4 regions of the Arthrobacter sp. KUASC02 genome follow, and region 3 is predicted to be linked to each of the others. Evidence: riboswitches for the same ligand, from Rfam matches in the RefSeq annotation. Region 3 holds a riboswitch; each other region holds the start of a gene.
What was found. Region 3 has a riboswitch for thiamine pyrophosphate ahead of thiO (glycine oxidase ThiO). Riboswitches for the same ligand answer to the same signal wherever they lie in the genome.
Positions count from the first base shown of each region.

Region 1: it holds a riboswitch for thiamine pyrophosphate, as region 3 does, so the genes downstream of both, AC6JAC_RS09960 (bifunctional hydroxymethylpyrimidine kinase/phosphomethylpyrimidine kinase) here and thiO (glycine oxidase ThiO) in region 3, are expected to answer to the same signal.
Region 2: it holds a riboswitch for thiamine pyrophosphate, as region 3 does, so the genes downstream of both, thiC (phosphomethylpyrimidine synthase ThiC) here and thiO (glycine oxidase ThiO) in region 3, are expected to answer to the same signal.
Region 4: it holds a riboswitch for thiamine pyrophosphate, as region 3 does, so the genes downstream of both, AC6JAC_RS01665 (ECF transporter S component) here and thiO (glycine oxidase ThiO) in region 3, are expected to answer to the same signal.

Region 1 covers NZ_AP046053.1:2,171,752-2,176,591, forward strand. The annotation lists gene AC6JAC_RS09955 (Rne/Rng family ribonuclease) at 1-3,325, shown strand, start outside; TPP riboswitch at 3,457-3,554, shown strand; gene AC6JAC_RS09960 (bifunctional hydroxymethylpyrimidine kinase/phosphomethylpyrimidine kinase) at 3,537-4,840, shown strand, end outside.
Region 2 covers NZ_AP046053.1:2,069,721-2,074,560, reverse strand. The annotation lists gene AC6JAC_RS09445 (VOC family protein) at 1-704, opposite strand, end outside; gene AC6JAC_RS09440 (amidohydrolase family protein) at 783-1,871, opposite strand; TPP riboswitch at 1,955-2,062, shown strand; gene thiC (phosphomethylpyrimidine synthase ThiC) at 2,057-3,943, shown strand; gene AC6JAC_RS09430 (alpha/beta fold hydrolase) at 3,912-4,646, opposite strand; gene ffh (signal recognition particle protein) at 4,743-4,840, opposite strand, start outside.
Region 3 covers NZ_AP046053.1:1,706,397-1,711,236, forward strand. The annotation lists gene AC6JAC_RS07835 (RNB domain-containing ribonuclease) at 291-1,766, opposite strand; gene AC6JAC_RS07840 (ferritin-like domain-containing protein) at 1,808-2,482, shown strand; gene thiE (thiamine phosphate synthase) at 2,483-3,163, opposite strand; TPP riboswitch at 3,190-3,309, shown strand; gene thiO (glycine oxidase ThiO) at 3,296-4,633, shown strand; gene thiS (sulfur carrier protein ThiS) at 4,630-4,840, shown strand, end outside.
Region 4 covers NZ_AP046053.1:372,601-377,440, forward strand. The annotation lists gene AC6JAC_RS01640 (Na+/H+ antiporter subunit D) at 1-1,047, shown strand, start outside; gene AC6JAC_RS01645 (Na+/H+ antiporter subunit E) at 1,044-1,589, shown strand; gene AC6JAC_RS01650 (MrpF/PhaF family protein) at 1,586-1,864, shown strand; gene mnhG (monovalent cation/H(+) antiporter subunit G) at 1,854-2,312, shown strand; gene AC6JAC_RS01660 (DUF4235 domain-containing protein) at 2,337-2,600, opposite strand; TPP riboswitch at 2,751-2,893, shown strand; gene AC6JAC_RS01665 (ECF transporter S component) at 2,967-3,599, shown strand; gene AC6JAC_RS01670 (ABC transporter ATP-binding protein) at 3,616-4,840, shown strand, end outside.

The DNA.
Region 1 (4,840 bases), 470 kb from region 3:
TAGCGAAGAGGCAGTAGCGCCCCCAGCGCCCAAGCGGGCCGTCCGGACACGGCGCAAAGTTGTCCCCAAGACTGAAGCCGTCGAATCGGAGCCAGCCCGGGCGGAGACCCCGGAAGCAGAAGCCCCGGCAGCAGACACCCCGGCGGAAGAAGCCGCTGCAGTGGAAAAGCCGCCGGCGCGCCGCAGCCGTTCACGGAAAAAGGTGGAGCCCGCCGAGCCGCTTCCGGTATTCGCCGATGACGCGTCGGTGACGGTTACTGCAGAGCAGGTTGAAACCGGGCAGGGTGAAACCGGGCAGGCACTTGAGGCGCCGGCAGAAGCCGCCGTCGTCGAAAAGCCTGTCCGCCGCCGTGCCTCACGCGCCAAAGCCCCGGCCAAAGCCGCCGACGTCCAGCCGGCCGCTGAGCCTGCCGCCGCCACGGAAGCCGCGCCCGCTGCCGAATCCGTAGCAGCAGAATCCGCAGCAACAACTGAACCGGCAGCAACAACTGAACCGACCGAACAAAACGTGGCCGCCGCCGGCCAGGAACCCGCCGCTCCCGTACCTGCCGAGCCGGCGCAGCCTGCAGCGGCTGAAGCCGCCAGCCCCGTCGGTGCGCTCTTCCTCGAACCCGGCGCTGTCACCTCCATGATTTTCCAGGCACCGGACCTGAGCGCCGTGGTCCGCCCGGCAGCCGCGCCTGCCGCGGCCAAGGAAAGCGACGAGGAGACGGAGGACGAGGGCGAGGGCGAGGATGTCGACGCCGGTGGCTCGCGCCGCCGTCGAAGCCGCGGACGCCGTGGCCGCAGCCGCGTAACCGACCGGGAAGCTGCCGGCGAATCCGAGGCTGGCGAAGGCGCCGGCGACGAGGACGCCGATGAGGAGTCCATCGTTACCGCGGACGACGGCGTCACGTCCCGCCGCCGTCGCCGCCGCCGCCGCGGCGACCAGGACCTTGAGCTCACTGGCGGGGGAGACGATGACCCGCCCAACACCGTGACGCGCGTCCGGGCGCCCCGGGCCATCAGCGAGGCGCCCGTCAACAACCGCGTCACGTCTGTCAAGGGCTCCACCCGGCTTGAGGCCAAGAAGCAGCGCCGCCGCGAATCCCGCGACACCGGCCGCCGCCGCACCGTGATTACCGAGGCGGAGTTCCTGGCCCGCCGCGAATCCGTGGACCGCCAGATGATCGTCCGCCAGCGCGACGACAGAATCCAGATCGGCGTCCTGGAAGACGGCGTCCTGGCCGAGCACTTCGTTTCCAAGACCCAGCAGGACTCCCTGATCGGCAACGTGTACCTGGGCAAGGTCCAGAACGTCCTGCCCTCCATGGAAGCCGCATTCGTGGATATCGGACGCGGCCGCAACGCCGTGCTGTACGCCGGCGAGGTCAACTGGGACGCCGTCAACCTTGAGGGCAAGCAGCGCCGGATCGAGAACGCGCTGAAGTCCGGGGACTCCGTATTGGTCCAGGTCACCAAGGACCCGGTCGGCCACAAGGGCGCCCGCCTGACGAGCCAGATCTCCCTGCCCGGCCGCTACCTCGTCTACGTTCCCGGCGGTTCCATGACCGGGATCTCCCGCAAGCTGCCCGACGTCGAGCGCAACCGGCTCAAGCGGATCCTGAAGGACCGCCTCCCCGAAGATGCCGGCGTTATTGTCCGCACGGCCGCCGAGGGGGCGTCCGAGGAAGAGCTGACGCACGACATCAACCGCCTGCGCGCCCAGTGGGAAGGCATCGAAGGCCAGGCCACGTCCACCAAGATCCTTGCGCCGGAGCTGCTCTACGGCGAACCGGACCTCACCATCAAGGTGGTCCGCGACGTCTTCAACGAGGACTTCTCCAAGCTGATCGTTTCCGGCGAGGAAGCCTGGGACACCATCGAGGCGTACGTCACGTACGTGGCGCCGGACCTGGTGGGCCGGCTCGAAAAGTGGACCAAGGACACGGACATCTTCGCGGCCTGGCGGATCGACGAGCAGATCCACAAGGCCTTGGACCGCAAGGTCTTCCTGCCTTCCGGCGGCTCCCTGGTGATCGACCGCACCGAAGCCATGACCGTGGTTGACGTCAACACCGGCAAGTTCACCGGCAGCGGCGGCAACCTTGAGGAAACCGTCACCAAGAACAACCTGGAAGCGGCCGAGGAAGTGGTGCGCCAGCTGCGGCTCCGCGACATCGGCGGCATTATCGTCATTGACTTCATCGACATGGTGCTCGAATCCAACCGCGACCTTGTGCTTCGCCGCATGGTCGAGTGCCTCGGACGCGACCGGACCAAGCACCAGGTTGCCGAAGTCACCTCGCTGGGCCTCGTGCAGATGACCCGCAAGCGCATGGGCACCGGTCTCCTGGAAGTCTTCGGCGAGCAGTGCGAGGCATGCGCCGGCCGCGGCATCGTCACCCACGACGAGCCCGTGGAACACCGCCGCGCCAACGTTGTGGCCGCCGAACACCACGTGCCGCGGACGGAAACCCAGCAGCCACCCCGTACGGAGCGCAAGAGCCGCCGACGCGGCAAGGGCGGCCAGCCGTCTTCCGAGGCTGCTCCGCTGACGCCGGCTCCTGTGCACCACGAGCCCACCGACGCCGAGCGCCATGCCAAGGCTGAAGCGACCCGCGTGGCGCTGGCCAACATCGCAGCGGCAGCGCATGCTGCCCACCTCCACGATGCCGAGGCCGGCCATGCAGCCCCCGCGGCCGCGGCCGCCGCAGCACAGGCAGTAGGCCAGGCACTGGCAGCCCAGGCACAGGGCGCCCAGTCCCCGGCCGGGCAGGCAGGAGCGCCGGCGCGGCCGGCTCCGACGCAGGCCACCCCGTCTGCACCCGCTGCGGCCCGGCCCGCGAAGGTGTCGGAAACCGAAGTGGCTGCTGCAGGGCGGCCGGCAGCGGTCCTGACCTTTGGCGGCGAAAAGGTGGCACTGCCGTTCGTAGAGCACGCCGGAGAAGCCCCTGCCTCCGGACCGGCACTGACCCTTGACCGCCTGGCCGAAGCTTTCGCCCACCTTGGTGAGCCTGCCGCGGCAGAGGCTCCGGCATCACCGGTTGAACCGCAGGCACCGGCAGCGCAGGCGCCGGCGGCCCAGGCTGTTGAAGCCGACTACACCGACCACACCGCGGTGCAGGGCCGGGCCCGCCGTCCCCGCCGCAACCGAAGCGCGAGCCGTGCCCAGGGCGCAGCGAACGAGACGTCCGTGGAACACCACGAGACTGCCCCGGTTGCCGCATCAGGGCACACGCACGAAGCCAAGGCACCTGAGCCGGCGAAGAAGGATGCGCCCGCCAAGGCGCCGGCCAACGAGCCGATCATCCTTGGCGTGGGGGTCCCGGCCTCGGAACTCTGAGCCAACGAGCTTTGATCAGGCCAGGCTTTCGTTCAGCCAGCTGACACCGCGGGTGCGGCCCGGGACAGGCGTAGCAATACGCGTGTTTCGGGCCGTGCCCGCGAGTTCGTTGCGGGGAAAAGCTAGGCTAGGGGACTGACACGGGGTGCCGCGCACAGGGCCGGCTGAGATCCAGACCCGTTGAACCTGTCCGGTTAGCACCGGCGAAGGGATGTCTCCTTTGGCTTCATCATTCCTGCCCACTCCTGCCACGCCCGTAGCGCCTGCACCGGGAGGCGGCCCGCTGCGCAGCACGCCGCGGGTGCTGGCCATCGCCGGTTCCGATCCGTCCGGCGGGGCGGGAATCCAGGCGGACCTCAAAAGCATTGCCGCCAACGGGGGATACGGCATGGCTGCCATCACCGCCCTGACGGCACAGAACACCCACGGTGTCCGGGCGGTCCACGTTCCGCCGGCCGGCTTCCTGACTGCGCAGCTAGAGGCCATTAGCGACGACATCAGCATCGACGCCGTGAAAATCGGCATGCTGGGCGACTCTGCGGTGATTGCCGCCGTCCGTAGCTGGCTGGAGAAAGCCCGTCCCGCCGTCGTGGTTCTTGACCCCGTGATGGTCGCCACCAGCGGGGACCGGCTCCTGCAGGAGGCTGCCGAGGCCGAGCTGCGCGAACTGCTGCCGCTGGCCGACCTCATCACGCCGAACCTGGCAGAACTGGCGATGCTGCTCAACGAGCCACTGGCGGACAACTGGGAAGCGGCACTCGGCCAGGGCAAGCGCCTCGCCGCGCAGGCGGGCACCACGGTGCTGGTCAAGGGCGGACACCTCGAGGGCGGCGAATGCCCCGACGCCCTCGTCAACACTGAAGGACTGCTCGCCCAGGACGTTGTGGTGGTCCCCGGCGCGCGGATCGACACCAGGAACAGCCACGGCACCGGCTGTTCCCTGTCCTCGGCCATGGCCACCGCGCAGGCAAGGCTGGGGGATTGGGAGGCATCCCTGCGGGCAGTGAAGCCATGGCTGCAGGGAGCGCTCAGGGAAGCCGGAGCGCTGGAGGTGGGAACGGGCAACGGCCCGGTGCACCATTTCCACCATCTGGCGCCGAAGGGCCAGGATGCGCTGGCCGCAGGGGAGTTCGCCGCGGCGCTCCGGCAGGACGCCGGAGCGGACCTGGATGACATCTACGGGCTGGACTTCATCCGCGGCCTCGCCGACGGCTCCCTTACCGAGCAGCACTTTGCGTATTACCTTGCCCAGGATGCCATCTACCTGAACGGCTATTCCAGGGTTCTGTCCCGTGCCGCCGCCATTGCCCCCACCGAGGCCGAACAGCTCTTCTGGGCCCGCTCGGCGCAACAATGCCTGGAAGTGGAGTCCGAACTGCACAGGACGTGGCTCAGCACCCGGAACGTGGACGCCGCCCTGGGACCGGTCACCAAGTCCTACGTGGACCACCTGCTGGCCTCATCTGTTTCCGGAAGCTATGGAGTGCTCGTGGCCGCGGTGCTGCCGTGCTTCTG
Region 2 (4,840 bases), 360 kb from region 3:
GGCCCCGCTCCGCGGCTGTTCCAGACATTCATTGCCATGTGGTGGTGGTAGCCGCCGGCGGAGACGAACAGTGCCTGCCCGTGCCATCCGGCGGTTTTCTCGAAACCAAGAGTGCCCACGTAGAAGTCATGGGCCGACCGGACATCGCCCACCTGAAGATGGACGTGGCCGACGCCGGCATGGGACTCACGCTGGCCGCTTACCGCTTCCTCAGTGAGGAATTCCTGCAGGAACCGCTGCGGCGGGAGGGCAAGGCTGTCCATGACCACGCTGGTCCCCTCCCAGGACCAGTCACTGCGGGGACGGTCCCAGTACAGCTCGATGCCGTTGCCCTCGGGGTCGCTGAAGTAGAAGGCCTCACTGACGAGGTGGTCGGCGCTGCCGGTGAACAGCCGCGGCTCATACCGGGCCGCCGAAGCCACCGTGGCAGCGAGCGACGGCCTGTCTTCGAAGAGCAGGGCGGTGTGGAACAGTCCGGCTTCACCCCGGGCCGGAAGGTTGAGCCCGGGGGCGGGTGCCAGATGGACCAGGGGCGTTCCGCGCCGGCCAAGGTACACGCCGCCGTCCTGCTCAGCCACGACTTCCAGCCCGAGCGCGCGCTGGTAATAGTCCGTCATCAGCTTCATGTCCCCGACCTTGAGCATCACCGTGCCCATGGCGAGATCCGCCGGCAGCAGGTCCTTGCTGCTGGATTCTGTGGTCATGGCAACTCCAAACTCCCGAAACTCTGCCGCCGGTCCTCCGGTGACGCTTACATAGAATAAATTACTTGAACCTTCAATTTATTCCTGGCGGAGCCGACGTCCCCGAAGAATGATGTGCGCCAGGTTCCGCAGCGTTTCCGGACTGATCCTGGGGTCCTGTTCGCACAGTACGACGTCGGCGCTGGCACCCTCGGCGATACCCTCCGCTCCGAGCCACTTCCGGGCGCCCCACGACGCCGCGTCCAGCGCCGCCGCCGCCGGCAGGCCGGCGGTGTGGAGCGCCTGGATCTCGTCCACGATCCGGCCATGGCCGATGACGCTGCCCGCATCCGTCCCGGCGTAGATCGGCACACCCGCTTCGAAGGCTTCCACAATCCGCTCGTTCCGCCGCTGCCACAAGGCGCGCATGTGTGCGGCATACACCGGAAACTTCGCTTCCGCCCGGGCCGCGATGTCCGGGAACGTTGCAATGTTGATCAGCGTGGGAACAATAGGGACGCGCTGTTCCACGAAGCGCGGTATGTGCCGCGGGAGGAGTCCGGTGCCGTGTTCGATGCAGTCGATGCCGGCGTCGAGCATGTCATCCAGCGTGTCTTCGGCGAAACAGTGCGCGGTCACCCGGGCACCTTCATCGTGGGCGGCGCGGACGGCATCCCGCACCACGGCGGCCGGGAACGACGCCGCGAGGTCGCCGGCGCCGCGGTCGATCCAGTCCCCCACGAGCTTGACCCAGCCGTCACCCGCGCGCGCCTGCTTCCGCACGGCTTCGACCAGTCCGTCCGGCTCGACTTCAATGGCGAATCCGCGCAGGTAGCGGCAGGTCCTGGCAATGTGGCGTCCCGCCCGGATGATCCGCGGCAGCTCCGGACGCTGCTGGATCCACCGCGTGTCATGCACCGCTCCGGCGTCGCGGACCAGCAGCGTGCCGGCCTCAAGGTCTGTCACGGCCTGCTCTTCGGCGATGGACTCGGACACATCCCCGTCGGGTCCAAGGCCGATGTGACAATGTGCGTCCACGAGGCCCGGAAGCACCCAGCCGTCCAGCACCACGTCCGGCGGAGCGGCCGGCCGGGTGAATGTCAGCCTGCCGTCCAGGGCCCAAAGGCCGTCCCGTTCCTGGTCGGGGGCGGTCAGCACGGTCCCGGTGAATTCGATGATTCCACGCATGCCTCCAGCCTAGACCGCGGTTCCGGGTCGTGGATGTGAACCTCGTGTGACGTGGAGGCTGCCCGGGCCTGTGGTAGCTTCGTCTACGACCACACGGGTGCCCCTGCAGGGGCTGAGATCGGGCTGACGCGGCCTGCGACCGTCGAACCTGTCCGGGTAATGCCGGCGAAGGAAGTGAGTATTCCGTGAATACACCAGAAACACAGCTGAACCCTGCCCAAAATGGGTCCGCCGCCAGCCAGGCGGGCACTCATGAAACGCAGTCCCTGAAGTCCCATTCACTGGCGTTCATCGCCGACGAGGCCACCGGGATCCGGGTGCCGGTGACCGAAATTGCCCTGGAGGATTCGCCGGGGGGCGCGGCCAACCCGCCCTTCCGGGTCTACCGGACAGCAGGGCCCGGCAGCGATCCGGTGGTGGGATTGGAACCGTTCAGGACCCGGTGGATTGAATCCAGGGCGGACACCGAGCCGTACAGCGGCAGGGAACGGAACCTCCTCGACGACGGCAAGTCGGCCGTGCGCCGGGGCGCTGCGTCCGCGGAGTGGAAGGGCGCGCAGCCGGTGCCCCGCCGTGCGGTCGCGGGCCGCACCGTCACCCAGATGCACTACGCCCGGCAGGGCGTGGTGACTCCCGAAATGCAGTTCGTCGCGCTACGGGAAAACTGCGATGTTGAGCTGGTGCGCAGCGAAGTTGCCGCGGGCCGAGCCATCATCCCCAACAACATCAACCACCCGGAGTCCGAGCCGATGATCATCGGCAAGGCCTTCCTCGTGAAGATCAACGCCAACATCGGCAACTCGGCTGTTACCAGTTCCATCGCCGAGGAGGTCGACAAGCTGCAGTGGGCCACCCAGTGGGGTGCAGACACGGTGATGGACCTGTCCACCGGAGACGACATCCACACCACCCGGGAATGGATCATCCGCAACTCGCCGGTGCCGATCGGCACCGTGCCCATCTACCAGGCCTTGGAGAAGGTCAACGGCGAGGCCAACAAACTGACGTGGGAAATTTTCCGCGACACCGTCATCGAGCAGTGCGAACAGGGTGTGGACTACATGACCATCCACGCCGGAGTCCTGCTGCGCTACGTACCGCTGACGGCCAACCGCGTCACCGGCATCGTCTCACGCGGAGGATCCATCATGGCGGGCTGGTGCCTGGCCCACCATCAGGAAAACTTCCTGTACACGCACTTCGACGAACTGTGCGAGATCTTCGCCAAGTACGACGTTGCGTTCTCGCTTGGCGACGGGCTGCGGCCCGGCGCGACGGCGGACGCAAACGACGCCGCGCAGTTCGCAGAGCTGGATACGTTGGCTGAGCTGACGCAGCGCGCCTGGGAATTCGATGTGCAGGTGATGGTGGAGGGCCCCGGACATGTGCCGTTCCACCTTGTCAGGGAAAACGTGGAGCGCCAGCAGGAACTCTGCAAGGGAGCACCCTTTTACACGCTCGGGCCGCTGGTCACGGACATAGCTCCCGGCTACGACCACATCACGTCAGCCATCGGCGCCACGGAAATCGCCCGTTACGGCACGGCCATGCTCTGTTACGTCACACCCAAGGAACACCTGGGGCTGCCGAACAAGGACGACGTGAAGACCGGTGTGATCACTTACAAGATCGCCGCCCACGCCGCCGACCTCGCCAAGGGCCACCCGGGGGCCCATGAACGTGACGACGCCCTGTCCAAGGCCCGGTTCGAATTCCGCTGGCGGGACCAGTTTGCCCTGTCTCTGGACCCTGTCACGGCTGAGGCCTTCCATGACGAGACGCTGCCGGCGGAACCGGCAAAGACTGCGCATTTCTGCTCCATGTGCGGGCCCAAGTTCTGCTCCATGCGCATCAGCCAGGACATCCGGGACGAATACGGTTCAGCCGAAGCCCAGACCGCCCTGGCCGAGATGGCGGCAGGCATGCGGGAGAAGAGCAACGAATTCCTGGCAGCCGGCGGCAAGGTCTACCTTCCGGAACTGCAGCTTCCCCGCCAGGAACAGCCGGACCTGCGCAATGCCACAGCGGGTGAAGGCGCCGCTAAGACGCCTGTGAGTGCTGACGCCGGCTGACCTCTGCAATAAATGACCGGATGAACCGGTCTCCCTCCACGGAGTCCTGAGGCCGGTGCCCGCCCGCTGCAACGCGGTGCAGGGCACCGGTTTCGCGCAGGTACCCGGCAATCTCCTCGTACAGCGGCTCCCAGCCGCCGGTGAGCACAAGCGTAGGGACTCCCGGGACGATCTCCAGCGGCGCCTCCCACGGGGGCGCCTGCAGCCGGAGCCTGCGGGCGCTGTTGAGCGCTTCCGGTGTGGCCGGGCCGTCGCTGTGAACGGAAAATGCGCGCCGGACGAACTCCCGCTGGAAGTCGTCGTCGCCCAGCTGGTGCCGCACATCGAATAGGGGCTGCATCAGGGACCGGTGCGCTGCCGTCGCGGGCAGTTCGGCGGTCAGCGACAGGCACGCGGGCTCCACCAGGGTGAGGGAGTGCACCAGGTCCGGGCGCTCCACAGCCGCCATCATCGCCGCGATGGCGCCCTGGGAATGGGCCACCACATGACCGCCGGCAGCGCCGCGGCCTTCATCCGCCAAAGCGGCCAGCACAATCCGGGCGTCGGCCTGGAAGTCCGACTCAAGAGGTTCCGCCACCGGGTCAAAGCCGTAGCGGCGCAGGAACAGTGCGTCATAGGCAAGTGCCATGCCGTGCTGCTTGGGCCACGCGGCGGACCCGAAGGCCCCCGAACCGTGGACGAACACTACGCGCTGCTTAAACATGCCCCAACCCTATGGCAATGGCCGGATAATTCGGCGGGCGACATTGAACCGGCCGACAATCACGTTGCCCGCGCGGAAGACTGCCCTGCCGGTAACTTACTTGCTCCCGCCGAGGAACTTGTCGAAGCCCTTGGGCAGGTTGAGCTGGGACGGATCGAAATCCGCTCCCTGCTGGCCGAAGGCGGCACCGGTGG
Region 3 (4,840 bases):
TCCTTATTCATTTGGGCATTGGCGCTGCTTGCTCAACGGGGCCGGCCGCAAGGCCGTTCCGGAGCACGCTCAGGCGCGCAAGCAAATCCAGTGGAAGCCGATCGCGGGCTATCTAAATGCTGGCACTGGGGACCAACGGGTGTATCTCAAGATCGCGTAGGGGCGGGCTTGTTGAATTCAAAAATCATGGAAATCAACGACCGGGCATCCATTACTACCCCTTCAGTCTAGCTGTTGACCGCAACCATCACCGACTGACGCCCCGGGCACGGCCCATAGTCAATCCTCAATCACTCCACCAGCTCCAGCCGGATCTCGCGTGTGTCGATGTCCGAGGAGATCAGCCTGACCCGGACAGTGGTGCCGGATTCGAGTTCGCCGGGGCACCTGGCCGTCACCGCGGGGTCCGCGATCTGGATGATGCCGGACGGTCCGTTCCCGTTGCCGTTGCCGCCGCCGTTTCCGTTCGTCTTGCCCGGTTTGGACCCGGAGATGACCACGGCGTCGAACTCCTGCCCGATGTGGTTGACGAGGAGGGCGGCCTCCACCGTGTCCAGGGCCAGCCGCTCCATCCTTGCTGCCAGCTGGTCCGAGGCCGCCATGATCTCCGGCAGGGACGGCAGGGCGTCACGGGCCCAGCCGGGAACAGCGGTCCGGTTGCTCAGCGCCTCACAGATCACCAGGACAAAACGGTCTATCAGGCGCCGCAGCGGGGCCGTGGTGTGCGCGTAGGCAGCTCCGATTGCGGACTGGATGGCGTCCTTCGGCACGGTGCCGTCGAAGGGCGTATAGCCGGCACCCCGGAACAACATGCCGGCGGAGTGCAGGATGGCCAGCTGCCGGGGGTCGGTGGGATCAAGGGAGCGCAGGTATTCCCCGTAGCTGGCCCGGCCGTCCCAGGGCTTTCCGAGCGCGTTGGTCTGCCGCTTGAAGTGCAGGAGCGAGCGTTCATCGGGGGACGGCATGGTCCGCAGGATGCCCACTTTGCCTTCGAGCATGAGGTCCGCCGCGGCCATGCCGGTCATGAGGGAGATCTGGGCGTTCCAGTCCTCCACCGGAAGGGACGGGGCAGCCACAATGCGGTAGCCGCCGTCGGGCAGCTGTTCGATGTCCTGTTCCGGCATGTTCAGGCTGGCTCCGCCCCGCAGCCTCTCCAGTTCCACCCGCTTGAGCCCTACTTCCTTGAGCAGTTGCAGGACGGGGGCGGCAGTGCCGGCGTCGAGTTCGGCCTGGACACCCTTGTAGCTGAGCTTGGCACGGCTCCGGATTTTGGCGCGGCGCACCAGCACCGACTGCACACGGGCTGCTTCGTCCAGGTCGAACTCCCAGACGAAAGCGGAGCACAACTGGCCGGCCAGCAGGCTGCCTGCCTCTTCGCTGATGACTTCCGGGTGCAGCGGAATCCGCCCGTCCGGGGCGTAGAACGTCTGCCCCCGGCGGCGGGTTTCGGCATCCAGCGCCCCGCCCGGTGCCACAAAGGACGGCACATCGGCGATGGCGTAGAACACCTTGTATCCGTCGCCGGACCGCTCGATGAACAGGGCCTGGTCCAGGTCCGTGGACGACGCCGGATCTATGGTCACAAAGCCCACATCCGTAAGGTCCAGGTCCGGCATTTTGTGTTCCGCAATGGCCGCCAGCGCATCCTGCAGGACATCGTCAGGGAAAGGCCCCGGCAGTTCCAACTCCGTGCGGAGCGCGTTCAGCGCGTCGGCCAGCCGGTTGGTCTGTTCGTGGACACTTGGAGTCAGGCGATGATGGGACACGAAAGTCAGGTTAGCTCCATTTCCGCCATTAGTCTTGGACGATGAGCTCAACCCCGGCTGACACTGCTCGCTACAACCGCTTCGTCACAGACCTGTTCGGAATGATGGCCTACGGCGAGCTGTCGGCCTTTGAGCGTTTTGCCGCCGACGCGCGCTATTCACCCACCCTCCACGACCGTGCCGTGCTCGGCAGGATCGCCGTAGTGGAGTTCCGGCACTACGAACTGGTGAGCGCCAGGCTCGAGGCCAGGGGGATCGACGCCGAGGACGCCATGTTGCCGTTCCAGCCGGCAGTGGACTATTTCCACTCGCGGACACGCCCGGCCGACTGGTTCGAATCACTGATGAAGGCCTATGTCATCGACACGGTCTCCGCCGACTTCTACCGGGCCATCTCACACTACGTCGACGCCGAAACACGGGAGCTCATCGAACAGATCCAGGCCTCCGATGAAACGACGGAGGTTCTCCGCGACCGGCTCAAGGGCGCCCTCGCCGATGATCCCAGGCTCGCCTCCAGGCTGGCGCTGTGGGGCAGGCGGCTGCTGGGCGAAGCCCTGACCCAGGCGCAGCGCGTCAGCTACGAGCACGCGTTCCTCGGAAACCTGATCGGCGGGGAGGACACCGCCGCGGCGAAGGAGCTGGTCAGCGGCCTGATTGCCGGGCTGGCGGAAAACCACTCCAAGCGGATGACGCAGCTCGGACTGACCGGGTAGTCAGGATGCGCCGGCGTCGAGCGCTTCGAGCAGTGACCGCGCGGCTGCGGCGGGGTCGTCAGCCTCGGTGATGGCGCGGACCACCACGATCCGCTGCGCCCCTGCAGCCACCACCTGCTCGACGTTGCCCAGGTCAACGCCGCCGATGGCGAACCACGGGACCGTGGTCCCGCCTGCTGTTTCGTTGCCGCTGGCCCCGGCCGCGTAGCGGACCAGGTCGAGGCCGACGGCGGCCCGGCCCGGCTTCGTGGGCGTGGCCCAGACCGGCCCCACGCAGAAGTAGTCCAGCCCGCCGGTACCGCGGGAGGCGGCCACCGCGGCGTCGATCTGTTCGGTGCCGTGCGTTGACAGGCCGATCACGGCGTCGTTGCCGAGGAACTTCCGGGCAGCCGCCAGCGGAAGATCCTTCTGCCCGATGTGCAGCACCGGTGCGCCGGAGAGCGAGGCGACATCCGCGCGGTCGTTGACCGACCAGAGGCGTCTGTGGCGGCGCGCAACGGACTGCAGCACATCAAGAAGCTCGAGTTCTTCGGCTGCCTCCAGGTTCTTGTCGCGGAGCTGGATGATGTCGACGCCGCCGGCGTAGGCGGCATCCACGAAGTCTTCGAAGTCGCCGCGATCCGTGCGGGCGTCGGTGCAAAGGTACAGGCGGGCGTCAGTGAGGAGAGCTTGCTCGGTCATGGCACCAGCCTAGTTCCCCTAAACTGGGGGAGTACCGCGGGAGCCCGCAGCAGCTGTCACAAAGCTGCAGGGCTGAGAGGGCGTCAGAGCCGACCGCTTGACCTGATCCGGTTAGTACCGGCGTAGGGAAGGATGACAATGACCCCGCAATCCCCAACGGGCAGCCCCGCCGCGCGCAGCCGCGACATCAGCGCCGACGTCGCCGTGGTTGGCGGTGGAATCATCGGCCACGGCATCGCCTGGGAGGCCCGGCAGTCGGGCCGGTCCGTGGTGCTCATCGATGACGCGCCCGGCACCGGAGCGAGCTGGGCCGCCGCCGGCATGCTGGCACCGGTCAGCGAACTCCACTACCAGGAGGAGGACCTCCTGGAGCTCATGCTTCACTCCTCCGCGCTGTGGCCCGGCTTTGCCGCGAGCCTTCAACCCGGGGGGAAACCCGGAGAATCCGGCAGCGGCGGCCCGGACACCGGCTACCTCACGACGTCGACCCTCGCCGTGGGTGTCGACGCCGCCGACCGCCGGGCGCTCGCCGACCTGCGCGGCGTCCAGCTGTCGAGCGGCCTCACGGTGGAACCGCTGACAGTCAGGGAGGCGCGGGCACGGGAACCGTTGCTGAGCCCCGGAATCTCCTGTGCCTTCGACATCCCGGCGGACCACCAGGTGGATCCCCGCAAGCTCCTCGCCCTGATCGCCGAGTCGCTGGCAGGTTCCGCCGTGCGCCGGCGGGCGGACGGCCTGCTGTGGGCGGACGGGCGGGTCAGCGGCATCACCCTGGCCGGGGGAGGTGCGGTGCATGCCGGGGAGACGATCATTGCCAACGGGCTGGAGTCTGCGGCCCTCAACGGGTTGCCCGCGGGACTGAAGCTGCCCCTCCGCCCGGTGTACGGCGACATCCTGCGCCTGCGGGTCCCCGCCTACCTGCGGCCGCTGCTGACATCCACCGTCCGCGGCATGGTCCATGGGGTTCCCGTCTACATCGTGCCCCGGCAGGACGGAACCGTGGTGATCGGGGCCACCCAGCGTGAAGACGCCCTCCCGGGGGCAGAGGCTGCCGGCCTTGGAACCGAACACGCAACGCCGGCCCGTTCAGCTGTTTCCGCCGGCGGCGTCTACCAGCTGCTCCGTGACGCGCAGGTGCTGGTTCCGGCCGTCGCCGAACTGGAACTCCTGGAAGCCACGGCGCGGGCCCGTCCGGGAACACCGGACAACGCGCCCCTGCTGGGGCGCGTAGCCGCCGCGGGAACCGGCGGCGACGTCGAGGGGTTGATCATTGCCACCGGGTTCTTCCGGCACGGTGTCCTGCTCACTCCTGCGGCGGGGTCCATCTGCAGGCAGCTCATGGACGGCAACGCCGATCCCCGCTGGGCGCCCTTCCGGCCCGACCGGTTTTCCGTCCCCGCGCCGACGCCGGGAACGCCGGCAGCGCCACTGAACATCGTCACAATTGACCCGAACAAGGAAACAGCATGAACATCACTCTGAACGGCACCGTCCATGCGGTGGAGGACGGCGCGTCCGTCACCACCCTCATCAGCCAGGTCACGGGCAGGAACCTCGCCCCCAGCGGGCAGGCCGCCGACGGTCGGAAACTGGGCGTCGCAGTGGCCCGGAACTCCGAGGTGGTGCCGCGCAGCCAGTGGTTCGTCACGGCGCTCGCCGAGGGCGACGACGTCGAAC
Region 4 (4,840 bases), 1.3 Mb from region 3:
GACCTGGACTCCGGGACGCGGATGCTGCTGCACGTGATGCTGCTGGTGGCCTTCGGCATCAAGGCGGCTGTCTTCCCGCTGTCCTTCTGGCTGCCTGACTCGTATCCCACCGCGCCGGCCCCCGTCACCGCCGTGTTCGCCGGCCTGCTGACCAAGGTGGGCGTCTACGCGATGGTGCGCACCGAGACGCTCCTCTTCCCCGGGGACTCGCTGAACACCCCGCTGATGGTGGCCGCCCTGCTGACCATGGTGGTGGGAATCCTGGGTGCCCTGGCCCAGAGCGACATCAAACGTCTGCTCTCATTCACCCTGGTGAGCCACATCGGCTACATGGTGTTCGGGCTGGCCATGTCCTCCGTGGCAGGGCTTGGCGCGGCGGTGTTCTACGTGGCCCACCACATCACCATCCAGACCAGCCTGTTCCTGGTCACGGGCCTGATCGAACGCCGCGGCGGAAGCTCCTCGATCGACCGTGTGGCCGGCCTGGCCAAGCTGTCCCCGATCCTGGCCCTGCTGTTCTTCATTCCCGCCATGAACCTGGCCGGAATCCCGCCGTTCTCCGGCTTCCTGGGCAAGCTCGGGCTGCTGCAGGCCGGTGTGCAGCTCGGCACCCCGCTGGCCTACGCCCTGGTGATCGGCGGTGTCCTGACCAGCCTGCTGACGCTCCTGGCCATCGCCCGGGTGTGGAACCGCGCGTTCTGGCGCAAGCCCGAGGACGCAGAGAACCCCGACCCCGTGCTGCTGGCCGCCCCCGAGGACTCCGACACCGGCGACCGCGCGGGCAAGCGCAACGTCACGCTGCTGCCGCGGACCATGGTGGGATCCACCCTGGGGCTTGTCGCCTTCGGCGTGGCGCTCACCGTCTTCGCCGGGCCGCTCTTCCGGGTGGCGGACCAGTCGGCCGTGGAGATGCTGGACAGGAGTTCCTACATCCAGGCGGTGCTGGGCGAAAACGCTCCGGTGCCCCCGGTCGCGCAGCCTGAACCTGCGGAACCGCAGCCGGAAAGCCCGCAGCCTGAGGGCCAGCAGCCGGAGGTCCAGAAGTGAACCGCCGACGGATCTCAATCCGGCAGGAACTGCCCCTCCTCGTCTGGCTGGTGTTTGTCTGGGGTGCGCTCTGGCAGGACTTCAGCCCCGGGAACCTCCTGTTCGGAGCCCTCATCGCCGTGGTGGTGGCGCGCTTGTTCTACCTGCCGCCGGTGGAACTGGGCGGCCGGTTCAGCATCGTGCGGGCCGTCCCGTTCGCCATCGTTTTCCTGGGCAAAGTGGTGGCCGCCAGCTTCCAGGTGCTGTACCTGGCGGTGGCCCGCGGGCCCAAGGTGACCAACGCCGTCGTCGCCGTCCAGCTCCGCAGCCATTCGGACCTGATGGTCACTGCCACCGGCCACGTCATCTCGCTGATTCCAGGCTCACTGGTGGTAGAGGTGGACCGCTCCACGTCCACGCTCTACATCCACGGGCTGAACGTGCGGAGCGGGGAGGACATCGTGAACCTGCGCAAGGAAGTCCGGGATGCCGAGGCGGCACTGATCCGGATCATGGGCACGCGTGAAGAACTGGCCGCACTGAAACAGGAGGTGGGCGCATGATGGAAGTCGTCCTGACCGTAACGGCCGTGATCCTGTCGCTCGCGGCAGCCGGGGCCATTGTCCGGATCGCCATCGGCCCGTCGCTGCTGGACCGGGTGCTGGCCTCGGACGTGCTCCTGGCCATCATCGGGGCCACGCTCTGCATCGACATGGCCGTGAACCGGCACCTGAACAACCTGATGCTGCTGGTGGCGCTGTCCATCATCGGGTTCATCGGGTCCGTGACTGTGGCGCGCTTCGTGGCCGACCGGCGGGAGCACCCCAATGAATCCTGAACCATCCGCCGTGGACACCGTCATCGACGCCGTGTCTGCCGTTTTTATGGTGGTGGGCGCCGTGATGTCCCTTGGCGCGGCCATCGGCCTGTTGCGCTTCCCCGACCTGATGAGCAGGATGCACGCTGCCACCAAGCCGCAGGTGCTGGGCCTTTTCCTGCTGCTGGCCTCGGTGGGCCTGCAGCTGCGGACCTGGTGGGTGTGGCCCGCACTGTTCGTGGCGTGGATCTTCCAGGTCCTCACCGTTCCCGTATCCGCGCACATGGTGGGCCGGGCCGGCTACCGCACCAAGCACCTGCACAGGGAGCTGCTGACGACGGACGAACTGGAGGCCGTGGTGCAGAAGGCGGCGGACAAGAAGACCGCCGACGGGCGGGCCGCCGGCGGCCAGGAAGCAGACGAGCGCGCAGCGCACGACGGTCCCGCCGACGACGGCGCGTCATCCTAGCGGGGGGCCGCAGGACGGTTGGGCCTAGACGATGTCCTGGGTCTTGGCGAAGCGGGTGATGGCACGCTGCGTGCCGCGGTTGGCCAGGACCTGGATGATGGCGCTGACAGCGGCCGAGACCAGCGCAAAGGTCAGGGCGCTGCGCAGGGTGGTGGGGACGTCGTTCTTGTCGCCCTTGGGGGGCTTGCGTCCGGTGACCTTTTCCCAGACGACGTCAACGGCCTTCGTGCCGGCAAATCCGGCCAGCAGGCTCACTCCGGTTCCAAGCAGCTTGATGAAAAAACTCATTCCAGTACCCCTAACAGGTGGGAGACGGCGGAAACAGGGCTTCCCCTAGCCTAGCCGCATCAGGCCGCCCCCATCACCGCGCATTGTGACAGCCGCCCCGGGATTTCGCGGGCCCGCGGGTGTAAACTGGTCCACGCCCACAAGGGCGAATTGATACGACAGGGGAGCGTCGCCGTCGGGCATCACTGGAACAGTCCAGGGAACCGGAGGCGGGCGCTGAGAGTGCGGACAGCCGCAGACCCTCGAACCTGATCCGGTTAGTACCGGCGCAAGGGAGTCGAGTTCTCAGAGTGTCCGGCAGCAGGCGGCGGAAGCCGCGGCCCTTGCCGGGAAACACTCTCCCCTCCTGTACCTCAGGAGGAAGACATGACTGATATTTCTGCAAAGCAGGCGTTGCCGCACAGCAAGTACAGCTGGCGCGTGGTGGACATTGTGGTTGCCGCGTTGATCGCAGTGGCCGGCGGCGTCATTTTCTGGGCCTGGTCCCAGGGCGCCGCCGCCGTTACCCCGGCCATGAACGCCGTTTACCCGCCCCTGACCGGCCTCATCGCCGGCGGCTGGATGATTCCCGCCGTCCTGGGCATGCTAATCATCCGCAAGCCCGGAGCCGCACTGTTCTGCGAAACAGTGGCTGCCACCGGTGAGCTGATCATGGGCTCGCAGTACGGTGCCTCCGTGCTGTTCTCCGGCTTCGTGCAGGGGCTCGGCGCCGAAATCATCTTCGCGGTGTTCGTGTACAAGAAGTTCAACCTGCCCGTTTCGCTGCTGGCCGGTGCCGGCGCAGGCCTCTTCTGCGGCCTGAACGACTCGTTCGCTCCGTGGGGCTGGAACGTCGCCTACGCGGCCGGTGACAAGCTGGCCTACATCATTTTCACCGCCATTTCCGGCGCCATTATTGCCGGTGCGCTGTCCTGGATCGCCACCCGCGGCCTGGCCCGGACCGGTGTGCTCAGCTCCTTTGCCTCCCGCAAGGCAGCTACGGAGCCCGTCTTTTCCTGACGAACGCACCCCGCTCATGACATCTTCGGATAACGTCCGCCCGGCTGCGGTCACGGCACGCGGCTGGGGCTGGCGGCACGCCGGCCGGTCCCAGCCCGCCGTCCACGGCCTGGACCTGGACATCCAGCCTGGCGAACGCGTGCTGCTGCTGGGCCCCTCCGGCGCGGGCAAATCAACACTGCTGCACGCCCTGGCCGGGGTACTCGGCGACAGCGACGCCGGCGCCCACCATGAAAGCACGCCGGACGCCGACGACTCGGACGAGACGGGCACCCTCCTGATCGACGGCGCCCCGCCGCGGGCACAGCGCGGCCGCGCCGGCCTGATGCAGCAGGACCCCGAGACGCAGGTGGTCCTGTCCCGCGTGGGGGACGACGTCGCCTTCGGCGCCGAGAATCTGGCCGTGCCCCGCGCGGACATCTGGACGCGCGTGGGAGAAGCGCTCGACGACGTCGGGCTGGCCCACCTGCCGCTGGACCACCCGACGTCGGCCCTCTCCGGCGGGCAGAAGCAGCGCCTTGCGCTTGCCGGCATCCTTGCCATGCGCCCGGGACTGCTGCTCCTCGACGAGCCCACGGCCAACCTTGACCCCCTGGGCGTCCTGGAGGTCAGGGACGCCGTGGGCCGGTGCCTGGACAAAACCGGGGCAACGCTGGTGGTGGTGGAACACCGCGTGGGCGTGTGGAAAGACCTGGTGGACCGGATCGTGGTGCTGCAGCCTGGATCGGCGACGGATTCCGCCGTGCTCCTGGACGGGCCGCCGGACCAGGTCCTGGACCAGGCCCGGGACATGCTCGTGGCCGCCGGCGTCTGGGTGCCCGGGTATGTGCCCGCCACCCGCGCACGCTCCGGTGCCGCGCTGCCGGGTGCCGCGCTGCCGGGTGCCGCGGGGCTGCCCGGTGCGGGGCTGCCCGGTGCGGGCGGGCCCGGTAACGGGAACCTCCTGCTGGCCGCGGAGCACCTCGCCGTTTCCCGCGACCGTCCCCGCCGGCGCCGTTTCAAATCCATTCCGCCGGTCCCGGTGCAGTCGGACATTACGGCGCAGGTCCGGGCCGGGCAGGCGCTGACCATCACAGGCCCCAACGGTTCCGGCAAGTCCACGTTTGCCCTGACCCTCGCTGGGCTGCTGCGCCCGGTGGCCGGCACGGTTTCCGCCACGGTGGACCTCAGCGAAGGCGCCGGCATTGACCCGTACAAGTGGAAAGCGGAGCAGCTGATCGCGAGGATCGGCACCGTGTTCC